2 regions of the Actinoplanes hulinensis genome follow, and region 2 is predicted to be linked to the other one. Evidence: predicted binding sites of a transcription regulator. Region 2 holds the regulator's gene; the other holds the start of a gene.
What was found. Region 2 encodes HrcA, which represses chaperone genes, less so after heat shock. Its sites were predicted from a motif close to GGTTNGCACNCTCNNNNNGAGNGTGCNAACC; they were not measured.
Positions count from the first base shown of each region.

Region 1 (14,865 bases), on a different contig from region 2:
CCCACATTCGCCGACCAGACCGCGACGCCGTTGTGCTCGTCGACCACGCCGGGCACCGCGATGCCGGTCGCGACCGGGGTGAGCCCGTCGGCGCGGGCCTTCCCGGCCAGCGCCCCGGCCACGCCCAGGATCGTCTCGGTGACCGCCTCCGGGCCGCGCTCGGCCCGGGTCGGGTGCCGCTCCTCGTGGTGGACCGTGCCGTCCGGCCGGACCAGGGCGCATTTCATCCCGGTGCCGCCGACGTCCAGGGCGACGACGACGCTGTCGCTTCCGTTCACGCGAGGACTACGGAACGGGTGAGGTTGGGAGGGTTGTCCGGGTCCAGGCCCTGGGTGGTGGCCAGCGCCAGGGCCACCCGCTGGGCCAGGATCAGGTCGGCCATCGGGTCCAGCGGGGCCCGGCCGCCGACCCAGCGGCCGATCGAGCCGTACCCGCCGTGGTGGCGGCTGTGCACGAAGGCGGCGCCGGTGGCCTCGACCTCCCCGGCGAGGCCCTCCGGCACGTCACCGAACGCCCACACCACCCGGCGCGGCCCGGCGATCGCGATGGGCCCGTGCCGGTAGTCCATGGCCGGGTACGACTCGGTCCAGAAGCCGGCGGTCTCCCGGCACTTGAGGGCGGCCTCCTCGGCCAGTCCGACGGTCCAGCCCCGGCCCAGGAAGGTGATCTGGTCGAAGAGGGCCGGGTGCACCGGGAGCGGGAGGCGGATCGCGACCTCGGCGTCCGAGGCGGCCGTCTCGATGTCGTGGCCCAGGTGCGCCCGCAGGACGGCCAGCACACTGGTGGCGAAGCGGGTCTGCACCACCGATTTCTCGTCGGCGAAGTCGAGGACCACGGTCTCGTTCGCGATCTCCGCGGCCGGCTGCGTGGCGTCGGCGGTGAAGACGGTCACCGGGGCGCGCTCACCGACGGTGCGCATCACGTCGAGGGTCTCGGTCGTGGTGCCGGAGCGGGTGATCGCCACGAGACGGTCGTAGTGGCGGCCGTACGGGAAATCGGATGCCTGGAACGCGTCGGTCTCGCCGTGGCCGGCCTGTTCCCGCAGCACCGCGTACGACTTGGCCATGAACCACGAGGTCCCGCATCCGACGACGGCGACCCGCTCGTCACGGCGGGGCAGCCCCGGCGCCCCGGCTAGTTTTGCCGCCTGCCGCCAGCACTCCGGTTGTGTGGCGATTTCCGCTTTGACATGGCTCATGTCTGTTCCTCACCGGTTGATGCTGCGCATTAGCGCTCGGTTCCCGGGACTTTCGCGCGTTATTGTGCTCACGAGGCCGTCGTCGGGGCAAGCGTCTAAGGTCCTTCGCGCAACGAATGTCTTTGCTTCCAGGGCTTTCGCGCACTAATGTGCACACACTTATCATGGAACGTGCATCGGAGAGTGGTGGGTGGACCGGTACGCGCGGTGGAATGCCCTGCTCGAATTACTCACGGAGAGCGGCCGGGTAACCGTCGAGGAGGCCTCCGAGCGTCTCGACGTCTCCCAGGCCACCATCCGGCGTGACTTCGACCAGCTCGCCCAGCAGCAGATGATCACTCGAACCCGGGGCGGTGCGGTCGCCAACGGTGTCTCCTACGACCTGCCGCTGCGTTACAAGAGCGCCAAGCACTCCGCCGAGAAACAGCGTATCGGCGAGGCCGCGGCCCGTCTCGTCACTCCCGGAACGGTGGTCGGCCTCAACGGCGGCACCACGATCACCGAGGTGGCCCGGGCGCTGGCGGTCCGGCCCGACCTCAACGCCGGCGGTGAGGGCTCCCAGCTCACCGTGGTCACCAACGCCCTGAACATCGCCAACGAGCTGCTGCTCCGCTCGCGCATGAAGATCGTCGTGGCCGGCGGTGTGGTCCGCCCGCAGTCCTTCGAGGTGGTCGGCCCCCTGGGTGGCGCCCTCCTGAGGGAGGTCACCCTGGACATCGTGCTGCTCGGCGTCGACGCTCTGGACGTCGAGCTGGGCGCCGCCTCCCATCACGAGGGGGAGGCGTCGATGAACAGCCTCATGGTGGCCCGGGCCAAGCGGGTCGTCGTGATCGCCGACTCGTCCAAGCTGGGTGGCCACGCCTTCGCCCGGATCTGCCCGATCACCAAGGTCGAGACCCTGGTCACCGATTCCGGCGCCCCGCCGTCGGTGCTGGCCGCCTTCCGGGAGGCGGGCGTCGACGTCATCACCGCCTGAGTCGCGTATGGGTGCCAGTGGATCGGACGTTGCGTAGCCGTGTGGTCGCTTGAGGTAGCGTCTGCGGGGATCTTCGGTCCGACCTATGCTGAGGATCCCTCGTGAAATCCGTGGTCACCGATGCCGTCTGGGAGCGCCATGCAGCCCGCCGCCGAACCGACCGGGGAGCAGCCGGCGGAACCCGGCCCCCCACCCACTCTCACTGAGCGTGAGCTGGAGATCCTCGCCTTCGAGGGCAGGTGGTGGAAACACGCGGGCGCCAAGGAGCAGGCCATCCGGGACACCTTCGGCCTCTCCTCGACCCGCTACTACCAGATCCTCAACGGCCTGCTCGACAACCCGGCCGCTCTGGAGCACGACCCGGTCCTGGTCGGACGGCTGCGCCGGCTCCGCTCGGCCCGGGCCCGCGGCCGCCGCCGCTAGGCCTGTCGGCTCTCGGCGTAGTTGGCGAGCCAGGCCACCTGATCCGGGTCCAGTGAGGCCCGCACCCGGGCGCGGGCCGTGGCCACGTTGCCGGCGGTGACCGTGGACGCCTCCAGGGAGTCGCGCATCGCGGCCAGCGCCGACTCCCGGATCAGCGCCGAACAGTCGGCCGCCGAGAAGCCCTCCAGCTCCGTGCCCAGCTCGTCCAGATCGACCGAGTCGTCCAGCGGCACCGCCCTGGCCGAGGCCCGCAGGATCGCGGCCCGCGCCGCGGCGTCCGGCGGCGGCACGTAGACCAGGCGCTCCAGCCGGCCGGGCCGCAGCAGCGCCGGGTCGATCAGGTCGGGCCGGTTGGTCGCCCCGATCACCACGACGTTGCGCAGGTCCTCGACACCGTCCAGTTCGGTCAGCAGGGCCGCCACCACCCGGTCGGTGACACCGCCGTCGCTGCCCTGACCGCGAGCCGGCGCCAGCGCGTCCACCTCGTCCAGGAAGACCAGGGTCGGCGCCGCCTCCCGGGCCCGGCGGAACAGCTCCCGCACCGCCCGCTCGCTGTCGCCCACCCACTTGCTGAGCAGCTCGGCGCCCTTCACCGACAGCACGTTCGCCTTCCCGGTCCCGGCGATCGCCTTGACCAGGTACGTCTTCCCGCACCCGGGCGGCCCGTAGAGCAGCACCCCGCGCGGCGGCGAGACACCGAGCCGGGCGAACGTGTCCGGGTAGGTCAGCGGCCACAGCACCGACTCGGTGAGCACCTGCTTCACCTCGACCATGTCCCCGACGTCGTCGAGGGTCACGGCCGCCACCTCCAGGGTGGACTCGGCCATCGAGGTCGGCCGGACCACGTCGAGCGCGGCCTCGAAGTCGGCCATCGCCACGGTCGGCGACTCGGCGTCCTTCTGCCGCAACGCGGCGCGGACCCCGGCCTCCCGGGTCAGCGCGCCCAGATCGGCGGCCACGAAACCGGGGGTACGCCCGGCGACCTCGTCCAACCGCACGTCCTCGGTCAGCGGCATCCCCCGGGTCAGGACGCCCAGCTGCTCCCGCCGCATCGCCGAGTCCGGCAGCGGCACGGTCAACTGGACGGCCAGCAGGTCCGGGGCGCGCAGAGCCGGATCCACGGACTCGGGCTTGCTGGTGGTGCAGACGATCGCGGTGCCGGCCGCCACGGTCTCGGCCAGCACCTGCCGGAAGATCGTCGAGATCGGCCCCGGCTCCTCACGTGGGGCCAGCGCCTCCACGTCGACGAACAGCAGCACGGCGGGATCATCCGTCCGCACCTCGGCGGCCAGCTCACGCAGCCGGGCCGCCGCCGCGTTGTTGGTGAGCGCGGCCAGCTCCGGCGCCCACACCGTGCGCACCTTCGCGCCCACCGCGCCGCCGACCGCGCGGACCAGGGTCGACTTGCCCGACCCGGCGGGCCCGGAGATCAGGACGCCGAGCGTCACCCGGGTGCCCAGCCGGGTCAGCACCTCCCGGTGGTGGAAGCCCAGGTCGAGCAGCTCCTCCAGCTCCTTGGCCTGGGCGCGGAGGCCGGGCAGGTCGTCCAGGTTCGGCGGAGGCGCGTCCGGGACGGCCGGTGCGGGCGTCCCGGCGCTGATCCGCGCGACCGGACCGGCCGAAGCGGTGCCCGGGCCGTCCTGCCAGGTGACCACGGTCTTCATGGTGACCAGGGAGGCATCCGCACCGGCCACCGCCACCACCCGCAGCAGGGCACTGGTCCAGCCGTAGCCGATCCGGTTGGCCAGGCTGCGCCGGGCCGCTTCGAGATGCGGACGGTTCCCGGCCTCCGGCACCACGTCCTGCGGCAGCAGCGAGACGTCGTCGCCGGCGCTGACCACCTTGCCCAGCAGGGCCAGGCGCAGCATCTCCGGGGAGACCGCGGCGACCACCTCCGGCGGCCCGGACAGGGTCACCCGGTCGGCGTGCACCACCGGGATCGGGGTGACGGTGACCTCGCCGCCGTCCCGCATCCGGAGGTTGCCCAGAATCAGATCGTCGGCGTACAGCAGCCCTCCGCCGGAAGCCGCCTCGGCCCTGGCGACGAGGCAGGCGGTGGTCCGCTTGCCGGTGAGGCGCACCGGATCACCGGTGCGCAGGTCCAGCCCTGCCATCACCTCCGGATGCAACCGCACGACTCCGCGCCGCGCATCCAGCGCAGCGGGGCGCAGGGTCACCGTCAGCGTGAGATCATCAGCCACCGCGCGTGCCTCCGATGGAATGTCTGGGGCCATCTGGTTCGTCCACGCTATCCGCCGAGGGGTAGTCCATTGATGAGGCGTAGACCGCTTGTCGTCCTGACGGTGGCGCTGGCCGTGCTGACCGGGTGCACCGACGACCCGTCCACGCCGTCGGCGCAGCCACCGGCGTCCCCGGCCGCCTCCGCCGCGGCCACCCTGGACATGCCGCCGGAGAGCTTCGGCCCGCCCCCGCCGGCGCCCACCCCCACCAGCCGAATGGAGATGAGCCCCGCCGGGTACGGCCCGTTCCGGATCGGCATGACCCAGCAGGAGGTCACCGACGCCGGGCTGGTCGCCGGGCTGTCACCGGACGGCTGCGGCAGCGCGAGCGGCTTCCCCGGTACGCCGGAGGTCGACTTCTGGGGCGGCGAGCTGGTCCGGGTACGGCTCACCGGCCCCACCGCCGGCCCGGTCCCGATCGGGGCCACCCTCGCCGACGTGCGGGCCACGTACCCGGCCGGCCGGGCGGTCACCGGCGCGGGCGGCGTCACCGGCTGGCTCGTCGTGGACGGAGCCAACGCCATGCTCGTCGAGTTCACCGGCGGTACGGCGACCGCCGTTACCGCCGGCGTGACCACCACCGTCGAGGAGGTCTTCGCCGGCACCCGGGGATGCTGAGAGTTCTCCCAGAGAACCCTCAGCCCCACCTCAGGGGTCTCCTACTAGCGTGTGCGCCATGTCTGCCCTGACCACCGGGTTGCGCCGCGCGCTTCCCCGGCTCAAACGGCGCCGGGTCGTCCCGGCGGTGGCCGCCCTCGTGGTGCTCGCCGCCGTGGCCGTCTGGGCCGTCCGCCCCGCGCCGGACGCCTGGACGACCGAGGATCTCCGGCTGGCCGGTGACGGCGTCGAACTGGACGCCCGCTTCTACCTGCCGGCCGACCGGGACACCGATGTGCCCGCGGTCCTGCTGGCGCACGGTTTCGGCGGTTCCAAGGACACCGTCCGCAGCGACGCCGAGGCGCTCGCCGAGCAGGGCTACGCCGTGCTGGCCTACACCGCCCGCGGGTTCGGCCGCAGCACCGGCGAGATCCACCTGGACAGCCCGGACCACGAGGTCAAGGACGCTCAGCGGCTGCTCGACTGGCTGGCCACCCGGCCCGAGGTGACCACCGACGGCGCCGGGGACCCGAAGGTCGCGGTGGTCGGCGGTTCGTACGGCGGGGCCCTCGCACTGCTGCTCGCCGGCCAGGACGGGCGGGTCGACGCGATCGTCCCGTCGATCACCTGGAACGACCTGGGCACCGCACTGGTCCCGCAGTCGGCTGACACCGGCGCGGCCGGCGTCTTCAAGAAGAGCTGGGCCGGCTACTTCTTCGGCAACGGGACGGCCTCGCTGGAAAGAGGCGGCCCACCGCAGCAGCAGCCGCAGGATCCCGCGTGCGGCCGGTTCGCGAAGGATGTCTGCGCCGCCTACCTCCAGATGGCCACCAGCGGCATCCCGGACCAGACCACCCTGGCGCTGCTGCGGAAGTCCAGCCCGGCCACGGTCCTCGACCGGATCAAGGCGCCGACCCTGCTGATCCAGGGCGCGGTCGACACGCTCTTCCCGCTCTCCGAGGCGGACGCCAACGCGAAGGGCATCGCCGTGGCCGGCACCCCGGTCCGGGTGGCCTGGTTCACCGGCGGCCACGACGGCGGCGAGGGGCCCACCTCCGACTCCGACCGGCTCAAGTACCTGACGGTGCAGTGGCTCAACCACTACCTCAAGGGCGAGGGTGAGGCGCCCGGCGACGACTTCACCTGGTCGCGGGTGGCCGGGTTCAGCGCGCTCGACCGCGGGCTGGTCACCAACGGCTACTCCGCGGACGCGTACCCCGGACTGGGCGGAACCGGAAGCACCCGGGTGACCCTCACCGGATCGGCGCAGCCGATCGCCAACCCGCCGAACGGCAACCCCGGCGCCATCTCCTCGATGCCCGGCCTCACCGGCCGGCTCAGCTCGCTGCTCAGCGGCAACGTGGCACTGGACGTGGCCGGTCAGCACGCGATGTTCGACTCGGAGCCGCTCACCGCGGCCGCCGACGTGGCCGGGTCGCCCACGGTCCGGCTGCGGGTCGCGTCGCCGACCGGCGAGGCGGTCGTGTTCGTGAAGCTCTACGACATGGACGCCAACGGCACGGCCACGCTCAGCGCCGGGCTGGTCGCGCCGGTCCGGCTCACCGGCCTGCCGGCCGACATCGCCCAGGCACGACCGGTCACCGTGACGCTGCCGGCGATCGTCCGGCAGATCGAGGCGGGCCACACCGTACGCGTCACCGTCGCCACCTCCGACCAGGCGTTCCTCACTCCCGCCCAGCCCGCCACCTACACCGTCGCGGTGGAGCCGGAGCTGACCCTGCCGACGTTGACCGGCAAGCCGATCGCCGATCCCGGCAGCCTGTGGTGGATCGTCCTGGCCGGCGTGGTCGCGGCCATCCTGCTCGGCCTGGTCCTGCTGCTCGTGGTGAGCCGGATCCGGCACCGGCGGCGGGACGTGGCGGTGGTCGCCGAGCACGCCGGCACCCCGCTCGTGGTGCGCGGGCTGCGCAAGGCGTACGGGGACGGCTTCGTGGCGGTCCAGGAGATCGGCTTCACCGTGGAGCGCGGGCAGGTCGTCGGCCTGCTCGGCCCGAACGGCGCCGGCAAGACCACCACGCTGCGGGTGCTGATGGGCCTCACCCAGCCGACCGAGGGCGAGATCTTCGTCTTCGGGCACCGGCTGGTCCCGGGCGCGCCGATCCTGTCCCGGGTGGGCGCGCTCGTCGAGGGGCCCGGCTTCCTGCCGCACCTGAGCGGGTACGAGAACCTCAAGGCGTACTGGCAGGCCACCGGCCGGCCGTGGGAGGACGCCCGTTTCGAGGAGGCGCTGGAGATCGCCGGACTGGGCGACTCGGTGCACCGCAAGACCCGCAAGTACAGCCACGGCATGCGGCAGCGGCTCGCCATCGCACAGGCCATGCTCGGCCTGCCCGAGCTGCTGGTGCTCGACGAGCCGACGGACGGGCTCGACCCGCCGCAGATCGCCGAGATGCGCCGCGTCCTCCAGCGGTACGCCACCGACGGCCGGGCCGTGCTCGTCTCCAGCCACCTGCTCGCCGAGGTGGAGCAGACCTGCACCCACGCGGTCGTCGTCAACAAGGGCCGGATCGTGGCGTCCGGCCCGGTCGGTGACATCGTCGGCGAGTCGCCGTCGGTGCAACTGGAGGTCTCCGACGTACCGGCCGCCACCCGGATCCTCGAGGACCTGGGCGTGCACTCGGTCAAGGCGGAGGGAACGAACGGCCTGATCGTCGACATGAACGGGACGGCCCGCTCGGAGATCGTCGCGTCGCTGGTCGGCGCCGGCATCGGGGTGGAGCGGCTGGTGCCGCGCCGCCGCCTGGAGGACGCGTTCCTGTCCCTGGTCGGCGACAACTCGCGAGGAAGTGGAGACCGATGAGCTCGCTCGAGGCCGCTACCGGCTACCGGCCGTCGCGCACCCTGCCGATCTGGGCCGAGGCGCGCCGCCAGGCGTCCCGCCGGCGCACCCAGCTGGCGCTCGGCTTCATGGTGCTGCTGCCGCTGATCATCCTGGCCGCCTTCGAGTTCGGCGGCGGGGGCGGCCCGGACGAGGACGGCGACGGCGGCGGCGCGTTCAGCAGCATGGCCGACCTGGCCACCTCCGGCGGCCTGAACTTCGCCCTCTTCGGCCTGGCGGTCTCGGCCGGCTTCCTGCTGGTCGTGGTGGTGGCGCTGTTCTTCGGCGACACGGTGGCCAGCGAGGCGAGCTGGGGCAGCCTGCGCTATCTGCTGGCCGTTCCGGTCCCGCGGGCCCGGCTGCTCGGCGTCAAGCTGACCGTCGCGGCCGCCTACTCGCTCGTCGCGTTGCTGCTGCTCACCGGCACCGGGCTGCTGATCGGCACGCTCCGCTACGGCTGGTCCCCGCTGGGCAGCACGATCGCCGCGGAGATCCCGCCGGCCGAGGGTGTGCTCCGGCTGCTCGGCATCCTCGCCTATCTGGCGACCACCCTGCTCGTGGTGGCCGGCCTGGCCTTCCTGCTCTCGGTGCTGACCGACGCCGCCCTGGGCGCGGTCGGCGGCGCCGTGCTCCTGTGGATCCTGTCCAGCATCCTGGACCAGATCGAGGCCCTCGGCAGCATCCGCAACGCCCTGCCCACCCACTACACGGACGCCTGGATGGGCCTGCTCTCCACCCCCGTCCAGACCGAGGACCTGGCCAAGGGCGCGATCTCCGCGGTCGTCTACGCCACGCTGTTCTGGGGGATCGCCTTCTACCGCTTCACCCGAAAAGACATAACTTCCTGAACCCCTTTTCTCGTACGGAAGTGCCGGGTCCCGTGGCCCGCGGCGGCTCCTCCAGGCGCTCCTCCAGGCCGTCCCCCGCCGCCGGCTCATGAGACGGGGTTCTCGGGCGCGACCGCTCACGCACGTCGCGCGGTGGGGCTCGCGTTCTGGACGCGCCAGCGGCCAGCGGGCCCCGCCGGGCCCTCGGCGGGAGCAGCGGTCCGCACCCACCACCCCGCTGCGACCTCAAGGTTCTGATCTTGGGGGGTGGCTCACACCTCGGGAACTCCGTGTGGTGTCGGCGGGATCTCGTCGTAAGGTGTTGGAAACAACTGAATACCTCATCCAGAGGGGCAGAGGGATACGGCCCGACGAAGCCCCGGCAACCACCGCGCATGACTCTCGATGACGAGGCAGCGACGTGGCAGGTGCTAATTCCGTCCCCGTTCCGGCAGGTCGCCGCGGGGAAAGATGAGAGGAAACTCTAATGACGTCTGTCGTCGACGCACCCTCAGCCACCTCCGCCTCGCCCGCTCGTGGGCTGATCTGTCGCGCTTGCGGCGCCGAGTACCCGCTGGCCGCGCAGCACGCCTGTTACGAGTGTTTCGGCCCGCTCGAGGTCGCCTACGACGAGGCGGCGCTCGCGCGGGTGACCCGGGCCCAGATCGAGGCGGGCCCGCAGAACATCTGGCGCTACGCGGCCCTGCTCCCGGCCGGCCAGGACCCGGCGACCCGGGTGACGCTCGACCCGGGCCTGACCCCGCTGGTCGCCGCCCCGCAGCTGGCCGCCGCGCTCGGGCTGAAGGCGCCGCTGTGGGTGAAGGACGATTCGCAGAACCCGACCCACTCGTTCAAGGACCGGGTCGTCTCGGTGGCGCTGACCGCCGCCAAGGAGCTGGGCTTCAAGCGGTTCTCCTGCGCCTCGACCGGCAACCTGGCCAACTCGGTGGCCGCCCACGCGGCCCGGGCCGGCGTGCCGAGCATCGTCTTCATCCCCTCCGACCTGGAGCAGGGCAAAATCATCACCACCGCGGTGTACGGCGGCGAGCTGGTGGCCATCGAGGGCTCCTACGACGACGTGAACCGGCTGTGCAGCGAGCTGGTGGAGACCGACGAGTTCGAGGACACCGCGTTCGTGAACGTGAACGTGCGGCCGTTCTACGCCGAGGGCTCCAAGACGCTGGGCTACGAGGTGGCCGAGCAGCTGGGCTGGCGCATCCCGGCCCAGGTGGTCATCCCGATGGCCTCCGGTGAGCTGCTCACCAAGGTGGACAAGGCGTTCTCCGAGCTGGTCGAGATCGGACTGGTCGAGGCCCCGGCGGACGGGTGGACCGTCTTCGGCGCCCAGTCCGAGGGCTGCAACCCGATCGCCGTGGCGCTGCACGCCGACACTGACGTGATCACCCCCGTGAAGCCGACCGGCATCGCCAAGTCGCTGAACATCGGTGACCCGGCCGCCGGGCCGTACGCGATCGAGGCGGTCCGCCGCACCGGTGGCTGGATGGACTACGCCAACGACGACGAGATCCGGGCCGGCATCCGGCTGCTCGCCGAGACCACCGGCGTCTTCGCCGAGACCGCCGGCGGCACCACGGTGGCCGTGCTGAAGAAGCTGGTGGAGAGCGGTCGGCTGGACCCCACCAAGGAGACGGTCGTCTACAACACCGGCGAGGGCCTGAAGACCCTCGACGCGGTCGCCGGCCAGGTTGGACCGACCCACACGATCAAGCCGTCGCTGCGTGGTGCCCGCGAAGCCGGCCTGCTCGGATAACACTGCGTGACCGGCGATCAGCCGGTTGTCGAGAATTACCTCCTCCGAGGACTTGCACTCCGATCTCCGGATGGGCAGGATGCTCTCTGCGGGAGGACGCGACGCCGTACGAGGCCCCTCACCTGAGCTTGGCGACAATCTCCGAGGGTCCCAACGATCCAGCGCTGACCCATACGGCTACGTGCCCGGAGGCGTTGTGCGTCCGTCCTCCCGACCAAACATCCGCACTGCCCACCGCCTTCGCACCGCCCACGGCCGCAGTGGCAGGTCCTCCGGGTAGTGCCCGTCGGCCAGCCCCGCGTCCCGCTCGAACCAGTTGCGCACCCCGTAGGACGTGGTGAGCGCGATCGACCAGGCGCAGGCCAGCCAGTAGGCGGGCCAGAAGAGCGGGCCGAGGACGGCGTACTGGCCGGCGTGCCGGCTCTCGTGGGCGAGCAGCCGGGCCCGCTCCTCGGCGAGCAGCCACTCGGCGGTGCGCTTCGTGATGATCACCGAGCCGACCGTGAAGCAGGTCGCGGGCGGCACCCGGAGCCGGTAGTTCTCGGCGATCAGCACGCCGTGCCGGCCGCGCCGGACCCGCGCCCCGGTGGACAGCGCGATCAGCAGACCGATGACGGTCGTCCCGTTCACGGCGGTGAGGACCGTGCGCGTCACGTGCCACCCCCGCCCGGGCATCAGACCCGCCGTCGCATCTGGAGCTCGGTGAGGGCCGGGATGGTCGGATGCCGCAGGCGCACCCCGGTGTCGGCGAAACCCAGCTTCTCGTACGCCCGGACGGCCCGCCCGTTGCCGCACACCACCTCGAGCATCAGCTCGTCCCGCCCGGCCGCGGCCGACCAGTCGGCGACCGCCTCGATCAACTGCCCGAGGATCTTGCCGCCCCGGTACGCCGGAGTCAGGTACACCGCGAAGATCACCGTGCAGTGCGGCGCGTCCGGCAGCACGATCCCGCCGGCGTGCCCGACCAGCGGCCCACCCGGGTCGGCGATGAACTGGGCCGTCTCGAAGCCCTCGGACGACTGCCGGATCCGCTGCCGGTAGCCCTCGTGCGGCCGGGCCGCCGCCTGCGCCAGGGTCTCCAGGAACGCGAGGGGACTGTCCGCCAGCATCTCCAGCCGGAGCGCCCGCATGCGCCCGGCATCCTCGGGGGTGACCCGGCGTACGTCCCAGTTCTCCATGGGTAATCCCTACCGCCGTGGCCCCCGGTCGGCAACCGGGTTGTCGTGAAGCCGAGTGGCGGCGCTGCGCCATGATTCGACGATGAACGATGAGCCCGAGGGGCTTTCCGGTGTCCGGCTGCTGCGCGCCCGCCCCTGGGGGATCGCGCTGGCCGTGCTGCTCACCAGTGCCGCGGCGCTGGCTTACACGTGGGCGTGGCTGTCCCTGATCCCGGGCTTCGGCCCGATGCCGTCGTTCGATCCGGGCGAGGCCCTGACCCGCTGGGTGGTCGTGCCGATCGTCGCGGAGATTCCGGAGATGGTGGCCCTGATCTCGATCGCGGTGCTGTCCCGGCGTCGGGTGACCGTGGGCCGGGCGCTGCTGCTGTGGATCCTCGCCGCGCTCGTCTCGACCGTGAAGAACATGCTGGACGCGGGCCTCGAGTTCGCGGTCGGCGAGGTCGGCTTCGACCCGCTCCTCGTGGTGGCGATCGCCGGCGACCTCGTCGTGCTGATCGGCGTGGGCCTGCTGGCCCGATGGCTGCTGCCGGTGCCCGGGTTCCCGGCGGTGCGGCCCGGCCGCGACCTGACGGCGCTGATCGTGGCCTCGTTCCTCATGATGGCGCTGATCGAGGTCTTCTCCGTCATGACGATGCTGACCGCGAACTCGTTCGCCACGGAGGCGTCGGTGTCGACGGTGATCATGCTGAGGCTGTCGGTGTCCGCTGTCCTGTCGGCGGTCCTCACCGTCGGCTGGGCGGTTGCGGCGCTTGTCACCTCGGCTCCGGAGCGCTCCGAATGGTCCGGGGAGCCCGCTGAGCTGGGCTTTCAAGATCGTTAGCGGAAACCGGGGCTCCCTCGGGGGTTTCGCGGGAAGATGGGGTTTCTTGCACTCGCCATCGGGGAGTGCTAAACAAGTGATTGGCACTCGCGCATGCTGAGTGCCAGCAGGTCGGGACGGTGGGGTTCCGGTCACGATGCCGCCATCGGCATCGGGGCACGGAGCCGGTCGTCGCGGGCTATCCGGCTCGGCCTGAGGACGTCACATCGCCAGGTGGTGACGTCCACAGACTTCCTCAAAGTGCGGAGAGCGGGGCTGATGAGGCCCGGCGCCGCGGATGTCCGGGAGGACAACGCCGTATGGCCAAGATCATCGCATTCGACGAGGAGGCTCGCCGGGGCCTCGAGCGCGGTATGAACCAGCTCGCCGACGCGGTCAAGGTGACCCTCGGCCCCAAGGGCCGCAACGTGGTTCTCGAGAAGAAGTGGGGCGCCCCCACGATCACCAACGATGGTGTATCCATCGCCAAGGAGATCGAGCTCGAGGACACCTTCGAGAAGATCGGCGCCGAGCTGGTCAAGGAGGTCGCCAAGAAGACCGACGACGTCGCCGGTGACGGCACGACGACGGCGACCGTCCTGGCCCAGGCTCTGGTCCGTGAGGGTCTGCGCAACGTCGCCGCGGGCGCGAACCCGATGGCCCTGAAGCGGGGCATCGAGGCCGCCGTGGCCAGCGTCTCCGAGGCCCTCTCGCAGCTCGCGAAGGACGTGGAGACCAAGGAGCAGATCGCCTCCACCGCCTCCATCTCCGCCGGTGACTCCACGGTCGGCGAGATCATCGCCGAGGCCATGGACAAGGTCGGCAAGGAAGGCGTCATCACCGTCGAGGAGAGCAACACCTTCGGTCTCGAGCTGGAGCTCACCGAGGGCATGCGCTTCGACAAGGGCTACATCTCGGCGTACTTCATGACCGACGCCGAGCGCATGGAGGCCGTCTTCGACGACCCCTACATCCTCATCGCGAACAGCAAGATCTCCGCGGTCAAGGACCTGCTCCCGGTCCTCGAGAAGGTCATGCAGTCCGGCAAGCCGCTGGTCATCATCGCCGAGGACGTCGAGGGCGAGGCCCTGGCCACCCTGGTCGTCAACAAGGTCCGCGGCACCTTCAAGTCGGTCGCCGTCAAGGCCCCCGGCTTCGGTGACCGTCGCAAGGCCATGCTCGAGGACATCGCCATCCTCACCGGTGGCGCGGTCATCAGCGAGGAGGTCGGCCTCAAGCTCGACGCCGCCGACCTGTCGCTGCTGGGCCAGGCCCGCAAGGTCGTCATCACCAAGGACGAGACCACCATCGTCGACGGTGCCGGCAACGCCGAGCAGATCCAGGGCCGGGTCAACCAGATCCGCGCCGAGATCGAGCGCTCGGACTCCGACTACGACCGTGAGAAGCTGCAGGAGCGCCTGGCCAAGCTGGCCGGCGGCGTTGCGGTGATCAAGGTCGGCGCGGCCACCGAGGTCGAGCTCAAGGAGCGCAAGCACCGCATCGAGGACGCCGTTCGCAACGCGAAGGCGGCCGTCGAGGAGGGCATCGTGCCCGGCGGTGGTGTCGCGCTGGTGCAGGCCGGCAAGACCGCCTTCGACAAGCTGGACCTGTCGGGCGACGAGGCCACCGGTGCCAACATCGTCAAGGTCGCGCTCGACGCCCCGCTGCGTCAGATCGCCGTGAACGCCGGCCTCGAGGGCGGCGTCGTGGTGGAGAAGGTGCGCAACCTCGAGGCGGGCCACGGCCTCAACGCCGCGAACGGTGAGTACGTGGACCTGCTGGCCGCGGGCATCATCGACCCGGCCAAGGTGACCCGCTCGGCGCTCCAGAACGCCGCGTCGATCGCCGCGCTGTTCCTCACCACCGAGGCCGTCGTGGCCGACAAGCCCGAGAAGAACCCGGCTCCGGCCGGCGCCCCGGGCGGCGGTGACATGGACTTCTGAGTCCATCGGTTCCCAACCGGAAGGCGGTCCGCTTCGGCGGGCCGCCTTCCGGCCTTCTGCGCGACGCCTCCCCC
Region 1 covers NZ_JAHXZI010000002.1:57,171-72,035, forward strand. The annotation lists gene KZ829_RS03915 (ROK family protein) at 1-278, opposite strand, end outside; gene KZ829_RS03920 (SIS domain-containing protein) at 275-1,198, opposite strand; gene KZ829_RS03925 (DeoR/GlpR family DNA-binding transcription regulator) at 1,389-2,174, shown strand; gene KZ829_RS03930 (DUF3263 domain-containing protein) at 2,313-2,597, shown strand; gene KZ829_RS03935 (AAA family ATPase) at 2,594-4,831, opposite strand; gene KZ829_RS03940 (hypothetical protein) at 4,871-5,455, shown strand; gene KZ829_RS03945 (alpha/beta fold hydrolase) at 5,514-8,255, shown strand; gene KZ829_RS03950 (ABC transporter permease) at 8,252-9,121, shown strand; SAM riboswitch class I at 9,439-9,578, shown strand; gene thrC (threonine synthase) at 9,588-10,871, shown strand; gene KZ829_RS03960 (hypothetical protein) at 11,049-11,525, opposite strand; gene KZ829_RS03965 (GNAT family N-acetyltransferase) at 11,546-12,049, opposite strand; gene KZ829_RS03970 (hypothetical protein) at 12,132-12,869, shown strand; gene groL (chaperonin GroEL) at 13,169-14,791, shown strand.
Region 1: the regulator HrcA is predicted to act here: its motif matches at 12,948-12,978, upstream of groL (chaperonin GroEL).

Region 2 (14,865 bases):
GTCGGCGCGGGTGGCCGTGCTGCGCCCGGCCACCATGCCGGAGCACGGGCAGGCGTCCTCGGAGACGCTGTCGGAGTACCGGTCGGTCGAAGAGACGGGGACCGCGCGCTACGCGCCGGAGCGGAAGACCGCCGAATACGGCCCGGCGGCGCTGTCCGAGTCGCTCGGGGACGGGTTTCCGACGGAGGACCTGCCCGGTGTGCCGGCGGTGGGATATCCCGGCACGTATTCCCGGGGGCCTGCCTACGGTGACGTCGGGGGCAACCACAACGCCGGGCCGGGGCACGGTGGAGCCGGTCCTGCTGGTGGCTCGCTTCATGCCCAGCCGGCGGTGACGCCCGCGACCGGGTACGGCTCGGCTGCCCAGGACCCGGCGGAGGACGCCGGTGCCGCGGGGAAGGGCGCGCCGATCCGGCGGCCGTGGGCCGAGCAGCTGGACACGCGGCAGCAGATGGCTCGTCAGGCGGCGGCTCGCCGCTACGAGTGAGGGCCGCTCCTCAGCATCAGGCGGTGTGACGGACCGGTCTGGTCCGCACCCGCCGTCATTGATTCCTAACCCGTACCGCTGAAAATGGGACCGGGCACCGCTGTGGACCCGAAGGTCCGGCGGTGCCCGGTTGTGTCCAAACCGGCTCACCCCGAAGGGCGGCCGGAGTCAGCTACCGCTGCTGTGCGGCTCTGACATGATCCGGAACGAGCGGATCAGACGGACAGCGCGGCGATCTTCTTGGCGATGGCCGACTTGCGGTTCGCCGCCTGGTTCTTGTGAATGACGCCCTTGCTGACGGCCTTGTCCAGCTGACGCGAGGCGTCACGCAGAAGAGCGGTGGCCGACTCGACGTTGCCCGAGTCGCTCGCCTCGTGCAGCTTGCGGATCACGGTCTTCAGCGAAGACTTGACCGACTTGTTGCGCAGACGGGCCTTCTCGTTCTGCCGGTTGCGCTTGATCTGGGACTTGATGTTCGCCACGCGACAGCCTTGTCCTGACTAGGTTCGGAAAAAATGGTCTCAAGCGATGGTCGCCTCGCCATCTGTCCCGACTCGGAGCCGGAGCAGTTGACAGGGTGTCACCACACGCGATGAGCCAGACTACCAGCACCGTTCCGAGCCGCCAAAACGGCTCCGCCCCCCCGCGGTCAGCGAGTCCAGCCGCGGCGCTCGGCCAGCCAGGCCAGCGCCTGGGTTCCGCTGAACCGCTGATGCTGACGGCTGTGCGGGGAGGCGCTGGTCGGCCCGTCGGCCGCCCGGACCAGCCAGTACCCGGCCAGCGCGGCCAGGGCGCCGTCCACCCCGTCCGGCGGCGGGTTCCACGTCCGGATGTGGGCGTCGGTGTCGAGGCCGCTGGCGTACGCGCTGATCAGGAGCGTGACCGTGTCGAACCAGGGTGCGCCCAGGCAGGGCCACGTCCAGTCGCAGAGCCAGGCCCGGCCGGAACCGTCGACCAGGACGTTGTCGACGCGCAGGTCGCCGTGGCACATGCCGGGGCCGCCGGCGGTCGAGGGCAGCCGGCGTTCGAGGTCGGCCAGTTCGCCCAGCCGCTCCGGCGCGACGGTGCCCCGTGCGGTCACCGGCATCGGCTCGTGCCCCGCCTCGATCAGTGACCACCAGGACATCTCCTCGCGCAGGATGTCCGGCAGCGTGGGCAGCCCCACGGCGAGCAGTTCGGGGGAGGGGCGGGCCAGCGCCGACGCGGCCCGGCCCCAGGAGGCCAGCGTGGCCTCCAGGTCGGCCCCGGACCACGGCAGCGACGGGATCCGGCCGTCGACCGGCTCCATGCACAGGACGAACCATCCGGCCTCGGCCAGGGTCCAGCGGGGCCGGGCCGCGATCACCTCCCCGGGGAGGGCCGCGGTGATCGCCTGCTCACGTGCGTACCACTGGGCGGTGGGGTCGTCGAGCCGGGCGGCCTTGACGAAGGCATGGGCGCCGGTCCCGGTGGTGAGCAACGCGGCGAAGGCCCGGGTGAAACCGCCGCCGGCGCTGCGCGCGGCGACGACCGGCGATCCGAGGCGCGCGGCGATCGCCTTTCGCACGCCACGCGGCAGATCAGACCATTCCGGGCGTACGGCGGTGGCGTCGTACGGTACGTCGGGCAGCGAGATCGGCCGCATGTTCCCCATCCTGCCGCCGGCGGAATTGTCGTACCCCACTGGGAGGATCGCAGGCATGAGAACCGACGATTTCTGGGCGGTCATCGACCGTGCCACCGCCGACCGGCCGGCCTCGCCCGCCGAGGTGGCCGAGCGGGCCGTCGCCGACCTGGCCACGCGCGATCCGGAGGAGATCGTCGCCTGGGGCCGTCACCTGGACAAGGTGATGGCCGCGTCCGGCACCGAGGATCTGTGGGCCGCCGCCTACCTGATCAACGGCGGCGTCGACGAGGCCGGGTTCGACGCGTTCCGGGGCTGGCTGATCGCCCACGGGCGCAAGGCCGTCGCGGCGGCGGTGCAGAAGCCCGATGTGCTCGCCAACGTTGTCGTGATCAAGGAGGCGGCCGACACCGGCGCCGTCTTCGCGGCCGAGGAGGTGCTCGACATCGCGGCCCGGGCCTACGAGCAGGCCACCGGTGGGCCGCTGCCGGCGGGGGAGCGGCCACGCACCCGCCCGGAGGTCGCCGAGCTTTGGGATTTCGACAACGAGGAGGAGATGCACCGCCGTCTCCCGCGCCTGTCCGCCCTCTTCCTGGAGCCACCGGACTGACGTGCGGGCCGGGTGGGCCGGCGGGCGTCCGGGGCGTGGGTCCGGACCCGGCCTGGTCGGGCGGGTTGGGCAGACTCGGCGGCATGAGTGCTGAATCGGGAAGTGTGGCCGCGGTCAGTCGCAACGACGTCTACTCGTTTACGAAGCCGAACCGCGACGAGATCGTGCTGGTGGCCGGGATCGGTGTGGAGGGCGACGTGCACGCGGGCGTGCACGTGCGGCACCGCAGCCGGGTGAAGGCAGACCCCACTCAGCCGAACTTGCGGCAGGTGCACCTGATCCAGGCGGAGCTCTTCGCCGAGGTGGCCCCGAAGGGTTACGACGTGCCCTCCGGCGGCCTGGGCGAGAACGTGACCACCCACGGCCTCGACCTGCTCGGGCTCCCGCGCGGCACGATCCTGCGTTTCGGCGCCGAGCCGGCTGAGGGGCCGGGCGGCGGGGACGGGGTGGCGGTGCTGGGGGCCGTCTTCGCGGCGGCCGACGCCGCGACGCTGGACGAACCCACCGCCCGGGCCGCGGCGGCCGTCAAGGAGGCCGCCCGGCGGGACGGCGGTGGCGATCCACGGCCCGCGGTCATCCTGGCCGGGCTGCGCAATCCCTGCGCGCAGATCAACGGGTTCCGGGCCGGCCTGCTCAAGGAGGTGCTCCGGAAGGACGGGCGGGGCAACCCGGTCCGCAGGGCCGGGGTGATGGGGGTCGTGCTGCGGGGTGGGGTGATTCGTCCCGGGGATCCGGTTGCCGTGGAGCTGCCGCCGGGCCCGCGGGGACCGCTCGAACGGGTGTGATCGGACCTGCCCTCGCGGGCGTGGGACGATAGGGGGCGCCGGCTGAGATCCGGCGCCCACCCGAACCCGAAGACCAGCCCGAGAAGAACGGATGACCGTGCCTGGACCGCTCGACCCCGGCGTGAACGTGATCGGATCGACCGATCCGAGCCGTATCCGCAACTTCTGCATCATCGCCCACATCGACCACGGCAAGTCGACGCTGGCCGACCGGATGCTGCAGATCACCGGGGTGGTCGACCCGCGCCAGATGCGCGCGCAGTATCTCGACCGGATGGACATCGAACGCGAGCGCGGCATCACGATCAAGTCGCAGGCCGTGCGCATGCCCTGGGTGGTCCGCGAGGGCGACAAGCAGGGCGAGTCCGCCGTCCTCAACATGATCGACACCCCCGGTCACGTGGACTTCACCTACGAGGTGTCCCGCAGCCTGGCCGCCTGTGAGGGCGCGATCCTGCTGGTCGACGCCGCGCAGGGGATCGAGGCGCAGACTCTCGCCAACCTGTACCTGGCGATGGAGAACGACCTCCACATCATCCCGGTGCTCAACAAGATCGACCTGCCGGCCGCCCAGCCGGAGAAGTACGCCGAGGAGCTGGCCAAGCTGATCGGCGTCGAGCCCAGCGACGTGCTGCGTGTCTCCGGCAAGACCGGCGTCGGCGTGGACCACCTGCTCGACGAGATCGTCCGGCAGTTCACGCCGCCGGTCGGTGACCCGGACGCCCCGGCCCGCGCGATGATCTTCGACTCGGTGTACGACGTCTATCGCGGCGTGGTCACCTACGTCCGGGTGATCGACGGCCGGATCCAGGCCCGCGACCGGATCAAGATGATGTCCACCGGCGCCGTGCACGATCTGCTGGAGCTGGGTGTCGCCTCGCCGGAGATGGAGAAGGCGGGGGCGCTCGGCGTCGGCGAGGTCGGCTACCTGATCACCGGTGTGAAGGACGTCCGCCAGTCGAAGGTCGGCGACACCGTCACCGGCAACAACCGTCCGGCCAAGGACGCGCTCGGCGGTTACAAGGAGCCGAAGCCGATGGTCTACTCGGGTCTCTACCCGATCGACGGCTCGGACTACCCGGCGCTGCGTGACGCGCTCGACAAGCTCAAACTCAACGACGCCGCGCTCACCTACGAGCCGGAGACCTCGGCGGCGCTCGGCTTCGGCTTCCGCGTCGGCTACCTGGGCCTGCTGCACCTGGAGATCATCGGCGAGCGGCTGGAGCGCGAGTTCGGCCTGGACCTGATCTCCACCGCGCCGAACGTGGTCTACCAGGTGATCACCGAGGACGCGAAGGAGACGGTGGTCACCAACCCGAGCGAGTTCCCGAACGGCAAGATCGCCGAGATCCACGAGCCGGTGGTGCGCGCCACCGTCCTGGTGCCGAACGAGTACGTGGGCGCCGTCATGGAGCTCTGCCAGAGCCGCCGCGGCAGCCTGCTCGGCATGGAGTACCTGTCCTCCGAGCGGGTGGAACTGCGCTACACGCTGCCGCTCGCCGAGATCATCTTCGACTTCTTCGACCAGCTGAAGAGCAAGACCAAGGGGTACGCGTCACTCGACTACGAGCCCTCCGGTGAGCAGGTGGCCGACCTGGTGAAGGTGGACATCCTGCTGCACGGCGAGCCGGTCGACGCGTTCAGTGCCATCGTGCACAAGGACAACGCCTACTCGTACGGCACGACGATCGCCGCCAAGCTCCAGAAGCTCATCCCGCGGCAGCAGTTCGAGGTGCCCATCCAGGCGGCCATCGGCTCCCGGATCATCGCCCGCGAGACGATCCGCGCGATCCGCAAGGACGTGCTCGCGAAGTGCTACGGCGGTGACATCAGCCGGAAGCGGAAGCTGCTGGAGAAGCAGAAAGAGGGCAAGAAGCGGATGAAGATGGTGGGCCGCGTGGAGGTTCCGCAGGAGGCCTTCATCGCCGCGCTCTCCACCTCCGACAGCACCGACGCGAAGGGGTCAGGCAAGAAATAGGGCGGTTTGATTCCTCGGGGGGTCGGGAACACAGGGGCTCGATGGACGCAACCACCAAGCTCCACCCCCGAGGAGGAACCTCATGGAATTCACGCTCACCGGCATCATCGTCGCCCTGATCGTCGGACTCGTGGTCGGCGCGCTCGGCCGGCTCGTCGTACCGGGCCGCCAGAACATCCCGCTCTGGCTGACCCTGGTCGTCGGTGTGGTGGCCGCTCTGCTGGGCACCGTGATCGCCCGCGCCGCGGGTGTCGCGAACACCGCCGGTTTCGACTGGATCGAGTTCTTCTTCCAGGTGGCTCTGGCCGCCATCGGTGTGGCGCTGGTCGCCGGTGTCGGTGGCCGTCGCGGTATCACCCGGTGATCGCGGCCTGACCGCGAAGACGGAAACGCCGGTCCCGCCCCCGCGGGCCCGGCTTTCCGCGTCTGAGGGGCGCAGAACTCAGTGGAAGACCTCGGCGACCACCTGCGCCGGGTCGCCGGCGCTGCCGTCGGTCACCGGCTGCCACTTCCCCTCGGGGGCGCGCCATTCGAGATCACCGAACCGGACCCGTTCGAGACCGGTGCCCGAGGCGTGCGAGACCAGCCAGTGCGCGAACCGCCAGCCGACGCTGGGATCGGCCACGGCCACGGTCAGGCCGGCCGTCTCGGCGCTGCGGGCCTGGCCGCCCAGCTTCTTGCCCCAGTCCAGCTGGAGGCTGCTGAGCAGGGCGGTGGCAGCCTCCGCGCCGCGGATGGCCGGGGTGTCCGGGACGACGCACTCGACGGCCCCGGTGGCCCGGCCGGTCAGCGCGGCGGCCAGCACCCGGGACTCGTCGGCCCATTTCTCGTACGCGTTCGGGTACGCCGAGCGCTGCACCCGCTGGGCCGCGTCGGTGACCCGCATCTTCTCCCAGCCCTTGACCTTCTTGAGAGCCGTGTAGAACTTGCCGGCCGAATACCTAGGGTCCATGATCTGCTCCACCGTGCCCCAGCCCTGGCTGGGCCGCTGCTGGAAGAGGCCGACCGAGTCGCGGTCCCCGCCGTCCAGGTTCTCCAGCTCCGACTCCTGGAAGGCGGTGGCGAGCGCGACCACCACCGCCTGCTCGGGCATCCCCCGGCGCACGCCCACGGCGGCGATCGTCGCCGCGTTGGCCATCTGTGCCGAGTCCAGGGTCACCTCGCCCTCGGCGCTGACCGTGCACTCCGGGCCCAGCTGCGGCAGCTTGATGCTGCCCGCCAGGTTGTTGATCAGCACGATCACGCCGACCACGCCGACGAGGGTCAGCGCGGTGATCACACCCACGATCGATCTGGTTCGCACCGTCACCTCCTCAGCCGAGCCGGACGCCCAGCCTAGACAACGACCGCTCGTGCCCCGGGCGGGGATGATTCATCGAACCCAGTCGGGGTCACGCCTCTCCCGGGACGCCGCCACACCCTCCCGGCCCTCCGCGGACTTGAAGTATCCCGCCGACCGCTGTGCGAGATCGGCCAGGTCGGTACGGATGGACTCGCTCCGCGTACGCCGGAGAAGTTGTTTGGTGCCGGCGAGCGCGAGTGGCCCGCCGCGGATGAGTGACGCGCAGTAGGCCGCGACAGCGGCATCGAGATCCTCCTCGGCGACCGCCGCGGTGACCAGGCCCACTTCGGCGGCCCGGGTCCCGTCGAAGACGTCGCCGGTGAGATAGAGCTCGGCGGCGGCCCGGGGCGCCAGGCGCGGCAGCACGGTGGAGCTGATCACCGCGGGGATCACTCCCAGCCGTACCTCGGTGAAGGCGAACGTCGCCGACCGGGCGCAGACCGCGATGTCGGCCGCGCCGATCAGGCCGAGGCCGCCGGCCCGGGCCGGACCGCCGATCCGCGCCACCACCGGCTTGGGGAATTCCCAGAGCGCGGCCAGCACGTCGGCGAGCATCTCGGCGGGCAGTTTGTCGCCGGGCCGGGCGGCGGCGGTCTCCTTGAGGTCGACGCCGGAGCAGAACACCGGGCCGGTATGGGACAGGACCACCACCCGGGAGTCCGGGTCGGCTGCCGACGCGGCCAGCGCGTCGAGCATCCGCCGGAGCAGGGCGGTGGAGAGGGCGTTGCGGTTTCCGGGGTTGTCCAGGGTAAGGGTGGTCACCCCGGCGCCGGTGGCGGTACGGACCAGATCCATGCCGGGAACCTTAACTACGCTTGCTGGATGGCCGGCGCACTCCCCGATGGTGAACCCGTACCCGACGACGGGTCGCTCCCCGACGAAGCCACCCGTGAGGTCGGCAAGGACGGGTTCGCCGTCTACGTCCACGTGCCGTTCTGCGCCAGCCGCTGCGGCTACTGCGACTTCAACACGTACACGGCGAGCGAGCTGGGCGGCGGGGCGAGCCGCGAGGAGTACGCCGACACCGTCCTGGCCGAGCTGGCCCTGGCCGCCCGGGTGATCGAGCCGGGCCGGGTGGACACCGTCTTCGTCGGCGGCGGCACACCCACCCTGCTGCCGGCCGGCGACCTGGCCCGGATCCTGGACGGCATCGACCGCACCTGGGGCCTGGCCCCCGGCGCCGAGGTGACCACCGAGGCCAACCCGGAGTCGGTGGACCCGGCCTACCTGCGGGAACTTCGCCGCGGCGGGTTCACCCGGATCTCGCTGGGCATGCAGTCGGCCGCCGAGAACGTGCTGCGGGTCCTGGACCGCCGGCACACCGCCGGACGGGCGCCGCGGGCCGCCGCCGAGGCCGGGGAGGCCGGGTTCGAGCACGTCAACCTCGACCTGATCTACGGCACGCCGGGGGAGACCCCGGAGGACTTCGCGGCCTCGCTGGACGCCGTGATCGGCGCCGGGGTGGACCACGTCAGCGCGTACGCCCTGATCGTCGAGGACGGCACCCGGATGGCCGGCCGGATGCGCCGGGGCGAGCTGCCGTACCCCTCGGACGACGTGGCGGCCGACCGCTACCTGGCCGCCGAGGCCGCGCTGAGTGAGGCCGGTCTCACCTGGTACGAGGTGTCCAACTGGGCGCAGCCGGGCGGGGAGTGCCGGCACAACCTGCTGTACTGGACCGGCGCCGACTGGTGGGGTCTCGGGCCGGGCGCGCACAGCCACGTCGGCGGGGTCCGCTGGTGGAACGTGAAGCACCCGGTGACCTACGCGAAACGCCTGGCCGCCGGGACCTCGCCGGGCCACGCCCGGGAGACGCTGAGCGGTGACGACCGGCACATGGAGGACGTCATGCTCCGGGTCCGGTTGCGCGACGGCATCCCGCTGGACCGGGTCGACGCCACGGGCGCCGCGCGGGCCCTGGCGGACGGGCTGCTCGAGCCGGGGGCGTACGACGACGGCCGCCTCGTGCTCACGCTGCGCGGCCGCCTGCTGGCCGACGCGGTCATCCGTGACGTGGTGTGAGTCTCACCTGATGAAGCGCGCGCTCAGCGGATAGTTGAACGGCTCGTTGTTGGCCGCCTTCACCCCGGCGACCACACCCAGGATGGTGGCGATCAGCCACGCCGCGCCGACGATGAAGACGCCCACCCCGACGCAGATGAGCACGCTGCCGACCAGGCCGATGATGCCCCAGAGAAGCTGGAAGTTGAGCGCCTTGACGGCCTCCTCCCGCACGTACGGCGAGGTGTTCCCCCGGGCCAGCAGGGCGACCAGCGGCGCGATCCAGCCGAAGAACGTGCCGCCGAAGAACGCGCCGGCCGCCCCGCCGAAGTGCGCCACCAGGATCCAGGTGCGCTCGTCGCCGGCGGTGGACGGAGGCCTGTAGCCGTACCCCGGAGGCGGGTTGTAGGGAGGCGGCGGATATCCGCCCGGCGGCTGATAGCGAGCGGTCGGATCGTCGTCCGGTGGGCGGGGCTGTTCTGTCATGAAAGACACGCTAGGACCCGCTATCGAGCCGGTCGAGGACCAGGCAGGTACTTTCGATCATCGCGCTGCCGCCCCCGGGGACGTAGACTGGCACTCTATTAGCGGGAGTGCCAGAGGGGGAGGGGTCATATGAGTCTGGATGACCGCAAGCTCGAGGTGCTCCGGGCGATCGTCGAGGACTACGTCGAGACCCAGGAGCCGGTCGGCAGCAAGGCCCTGGTGGACCGGCACAAGCTCGGCGTCTCTCCGGCCACCGTGCGTAACGACATGGCGGTGCTGGAGGAGGAGGGCTACATCCGGCAGCCGCACACCAGCGCCGGGCGGGTCCCCACCGATGCCGGCTACCGGCTCTTCGTCGACCGGCTCACCCGGATCAAGCCGCTCAGCCCGGCCGAGCGCCGCGCGATCGAGCGCTTCATGGTCGGCGCCGTCGACCTGGACGATGTGGTGCACCGCACGGTCCGCCTGCTGGCCCAGCTCACCCGCCAGGTCGCCGTCGTTCAGTACCCGTCGCTCTCCCGGTCCTCGGTGCGCCATCTGGAGCTCGTGCCGATCTCCACCACCCGCCTGATGCTCGTGATGATCACCGACACCGGCCGGGTCGAGCAGCGCCTCGTCGAGATGCCCGGCCCGGTGCACGACGGCGACGTGTGGGACCTGCGCCGCCGCGTCAACGAGAAGCTCTCCGGTCAGCGGCTCGCCGACACCCCACCCCTGGTGCAGCGGCTGGTCGACGAGTGTGACGATCCCGAGCGACGGGCCACGATGGCATGCCTCGCGTCGGTACTCTTGGAGACCCTCGTCGAGCGGAGTGAGGAGCGCCTCGCCCTCGCCGGCACGGCCAATTTGACACGTGGCGGTGTGCTGGACTTCCAGGGCACGCTACGGCCCGTCCTCGAGGCTCTCGAGGAGGAGGTGATCCTGCTGAAGCTCATCGGCGACCTGGAGCCCCGGACCACCCGGGTCCGGATCGGTGACGAGAACGAGATCGACAACCTGCGGTCGGCGTCCGTGGTGAGCAGTGGTTACGGACCGGGCACCACGATCGTTGGTGGGCTCGGCGTGCTGGGGCCCACCCGGATGGACTACCCCGGCACTATCGCTACCGTTCGTGCAGTGGCACGCTACGTTGGCGACCTGTTGGCACAGAATTGACGGATTCGCGCAGACATTGAGGACTCCAAACCCCGTGGCCAAGGACTATTACGGAATTCTCGGTGTGAGCCGGGAGGCAACCGACGACGAGATCAAGCGCGCCTACCGCAAACTCGCTCGGCAGTACCACCCGGACGTCAACCCGGATCCGGAAGCGCACGACAAGTTCAAAGAGATCAACGCGGCGTACGAGGTCCTCTCCGACGACCAGAAGCGCCAGATCGTCGATCTCGGCGGTGACCCGCTCGCGCCCGGTGGCGGCATGCCCGGCGGTGCCGGCGGCGCCGGCCCGTTCGTCGGCTTCCAGGACATCATGGACGCCTTCTTCGGCACGGCCGCCGGCGGCGGCTCCCGGGGCCCGCGCCCGCGCACCCGTCCCGGCGCCGATGCCATCCTGCGTCTCGAGCTGGACCTGGTGGAGACCGCCTTCGGTGTGGAGGCGCCGATCACCGTCGACACCGCGGTGCTCTGCACCCAGTGCTCCGGCGCCGGCACCGCGCCCGGCACCCACCTGGCCACCTGCGAGGTCTGCGCGGGCCGCGGCGAGGTCCAGTCGGTGCAGCGCACCTTCCTCGGCCAGGTCGTCTCGTCGCGCCCCTGCCAGAACTGCCAGGGCCACGGCACGGTCATCCCGACCCCCTGCCCGACCTGCGCCGGCGACGGCCGGATAAGGACACGCCGCTCGCTCACCGTCAAGATCCCGGCGGGCGTCGAGGACGGCATGCGGATCCGCCTGGCCCAGCAGGGCGAGGTCGGTCCCGGCGGCGGCACCGCCGGCGATCTCTACGTGGAGATCCACGAGCGGCCGCACGACGTCTACTCGCGCAAGGGCGACGACCTGCACTGCCGGGTCACCCTGCCGATGACCGCGGCCGCGCTCGGCACCCGGATGACGATCAAGACCCTCGACGGCGAAGAGAACATCGAGGTCAAACCGGGCACTCAGCCGGCCAGCACGTTGCGTATCCGCGGCAAGGGCGTCCCGCACCTGCGCGGCCAGGGCCGTGGCGAGCTCTTCGTGCACCTCGACGTCAAGACGCCGACCAAGCTCACCGCCGACCAGGAGCGCATGCTGCGCGAATTCGCCAAGACCCGCGGCGAGGACGTGGCCGAGCTCTCCAAGCAGGGCGGCTTCTTCAGCCGGATGCGCGACGCCTTCAACGGCCACTGAGAGCTACGCATCCGACGACCCGGCGCCGTCCCTGACAAGATCAAATTCAAGATCATGTCGTAGCCGGGTGGTGGGTGCCGACCGCCGCTCCCGCCGAGGACCGGGCGGTGGCGAGTTGGCCGCTGGCGCGTCCAGGACACTCACCGCCACCCGGTGACCTGAGTGAGCGGTCCCGCTGACCCCGCACAGACCACCCGCACACGCGGCGCCCAGCCGCACACGCGGCGCGCTTCGCGCGCGGGCCTGGTGCCACGCGGCGCCCACCCGCACACGCGGCGGGTTTTGTGTGCGCGTGCCCCGCGGTGGTCGGCGTGTCGGTGGGTGGTCGCGCGTGCGGCGGACGCGTGAGCGATCGGCGGTGCTGGTCGGTGCTGGCTCCGGGCGAGGGGTACGTTTCTGGGATGTCCGCGCCGCTGTTCCTGGTCGATAGCCTGCCCACCGGATCGTCGTACACACTGGACGGCCCGGAGGGGCATCACGCCGCCACCGTGCAGCGGCTTCGGGTCGGTGAGGCGATGATCCTCGCCGACGGGCGTGGCGGCACCGCCCGGGCCGAGGTCACCGCGGTCGGGCGGGGCAGCGTCGAGGTGATGGTCAGCGCGGTCGGCCAGGAGCCGGCCGCCGACCCGAGGCTGGTCGTCGTGCAGGGCATCGCCAAGGGTGACCGGGGCGAGTTGGCCGTACAGGCGATGACCGAGGTCGGGGTGGACGAGATCCTGCCCTGGGCGGCGTCCCGGTCGGTGGCCCAGTGGCGCGGCGACCGTGGTTTCAAGGCTCGCGACAAGTGGACGGCCACCGCCCGTGAGGCCGCCAAGCAGGCCCGCCGCTCCTGGCTGCCGGTGGTGACCGGCGACCCCGACTGCTCGACCAAACGGGTGGCGTCCCGCATCGCCGGGGCGGCGGCCGCCTTCGTGCTGCACGAGGAGGCCACCGAGCGCCTCTCCACCGCAGCTCTGCCGGAACAGGGCGACATCGTCCTGGTGGTCGGCCCCGAGGGCGGCATCAGCGACGCCGAACTGGAGACCTTCCGCGATGCGGGCGCGACCCCGGTCCGCCTGGGCACCGCGGTCCTGCGCACCTCCACCGCCGGAGTGGCGGCCCTAGCCGTCCTGAACAGCCGCCTGACCCGCTGGTAACCCCTTCAGCTGGCCCCCAGAGCTGTTTCAAGGGCAGTGAGACAGCTCTGGCAGCCAGCTGAAGAATTCCGGCTGGTTGTCAGGGCTGTTTCGGCGGGCGTGAGGCAGCTGTGGGCGCCGGCTGGAGGGGTTGGGTGAGGGTGAGGGTGGTGGTCAGGCGGGGGGCGTCGAGGGCGTGTGCGGCGGTCACCGTGTAGTCGCCGGGCACCGTGCGCCAGCCGCCGTCCCACACCTGGAAGGCGCGCTCGGGCAGCGGGATCGTCACGGTCACCGTCTCTCCGGGGGTGGCCGTGGCGGTGGCGAAACCGGCGAGCCACCGCTCCGGGCGGGCCACCGGGCCCGGCTGGTTCGCCGACAGGTACACCTGCACGACCTCTCGGCCGGGGCGGTCGCCGGTGTTGGTGAGCGTCACCCGCGCCCGCGTGGCGTCGAGCGTGATCTCCCCGTACGCCCAGGTGGTGTAGCCCTGACCGGAACCGAACGCGAAGAGGGGGCGGGCCGACCAGCCGCGGTAGCCGATCCGGATGTCCTCGCCGTAGGCGAGCGTGCCGTCCGTAGGACGCACCTCCAGGACCGGGCAGTCCTCCTCCCGGCGCGGCCAGGTGGTGGGCAGGCGGCCGCCCGGCTCCGCGACGCCGAGCAGCACGTCGGCCAGCGCGGCACCGGCCTCCTGTCCGGGGAACCAGGTGAGCAGCACCGCGGCCGCCTCCCCGGACCAGGGCAGCAGCACCGGCGAGCCGGCGTTCACCACCACGATCGTGCGCGGGTTGGCCGCGGCCACCCGGGACACCAGCTCGTCCTGGCGGCCGGGCAGGGCCAGCGAGACGCGGTCGAAGCCCTCCGACTCGACCTGCTCGGTGGTGCCGACCACGACGACCGCCACGTCCGAGCGGGCGGCCAGCTCGACCGCCTCGGCGATCAGGCCGTCGTCGTCCGGACCGGGCGCCCGGTGGCCGAGCGTGGTGGAGACCGAGTGGGCCATGCCCGGTTCGAAGGTCTGCCGCAGCAGCACCGGAACCGGTACGCCGGCCTCCAGCTTCACGGTGAACCGCTGCTCGCGCGGGTGCAGCAGCAGGTCGGCGCGGCCGGTGCCGGGCGGGTGCAGCGAGCCCTGGTAGCGCGTCTCGCCGCCGACGACCAGCTGGAACGCGCCGAACCCGGAGACCGCCAGGACGTGTTCGCCGCCGACCGCCGGGGTGATCTCGGTACGCAGTTCGAGGGTGGTGATCGCGGCCACCGGCAGCCCGCCGGGCGGGTCGCCGAGCCAGCGGATGGTGGCCGTCTCCACTCCGAAGTCGTGCCCCTCGGCGGAGAAGGTGAACGGCGCCCAGTCAGGGCCCTGCGCGGGCGGCAGGAACGGGCGCGGGTCGGCGCCGACCGCGTGGGCCACGTCGACCCCGGGCAGCGCCGCGCGCAACCCGTCCAGCGGGGAGATCACGTGCCGCGGGGTGACCTGGGCGCTGCCGCCGCCGAGCACCCGCGCGTCGGTGGCCAGCGCGCCGATCACCGCGACCCGGGTGAGGTCGGCGGCCCGCAGCGGCAGGGTGGCGTGTTCGTTGCGGGCGAGGACGAACGACCGGACCGCCACCTCGTGCGCCACCGCGTCGCCGTCCTCCTCCGGCGGCGGCGCGGGAAGAGCGTGCCCGTCCAGGGCCCCGGTACGGGCGGCGAGCCGCAGCACCCGGCGCACCTTGTCGTCGATGACCTCCTCCGGCACGGCTCCGGAGCGGACCGCCTCGACCAGCGCCGGACCCCACGGGTTGTCCATGGCCGGCATCGCGATGTCGAGCCCGCCGAGCGCGGCCGCCACGGTGTCCCGGGCGGCCCGCCAGTCGGAGACGACCACGCCGTCGAAGCCCCACTCCCGTTTGAGGATCTCGTCCTGGAGGCGCCCGTTCGCGGCCATCGGCGTGCCGTTGACCCCGTTGTACGCGCTCATCACGCCCCACCCGCCGGCCGCCGCCACCCGCTCGAACGGGGCCAGGTAGATCTCCCGCAGCGCCCGTTCCGGGATCTGGACGTCCACCGTCATCCGGTCGGTCTCGAAGTCGTTGCCGACCAGGTGCTTGACCGTGGTGCCGACCGAGTGCGCCTGCACCCCGGCCACGAAC
Region 2 covers NZ_JAHXZI010000012.1:46,676-61,540, forward strand. The annotation lists gene rpsT (30S ribosomal protein S20) at 703-969, opposite strand; gene KZ829_RS22780 (phosphotransferase family protein) at 1,137-2,111, opposite strand; gene KZ829_RS22785 (DUF4240 domain-containing protein) at 2,167-2,700, shown strand; gene KZ829_RS22790 (MOSC domain-containing protein) at 2,784-3,485, shown strand; gene lepA (translation elongation factor 4) at 3,577-5,463, shown strand; gene KZ829_RS22800 (GlsB/YeaQ/YmgE family stress response membrane protein) at 5,546-5,827, shown strand; gene KZ829_RS22805 (hypothetical protein) at 5,906-6,772, opposite strand; gene KZ829_RS22810 (enoyl-CoA hydratase-related protein) at 6,836-7,600, opposite strand; gene hemW (radical SAM family heme chaperone HemW) at 7,628-8,827, shown strand; gene KZ829_RS22820 (DUF4870 domain-containing protein) at 8,831-9,292, opposite strand; gene hrcA (heat-inducible transcriptional repressor HrcA) at 9,422-10,447, shown strand; gene dnaJ (molecular chaperone DnaJ) at 10,482-11,618, shown strand; gene KZ829_RS22835 (16S rRNA (uracil(1498)-N(3))-methyltransferase) at 12,020-12,754, shown strand; gene KZ829_RS22840 (beta-glucosidase) at 12,834-14,865, opposite strand, start outside.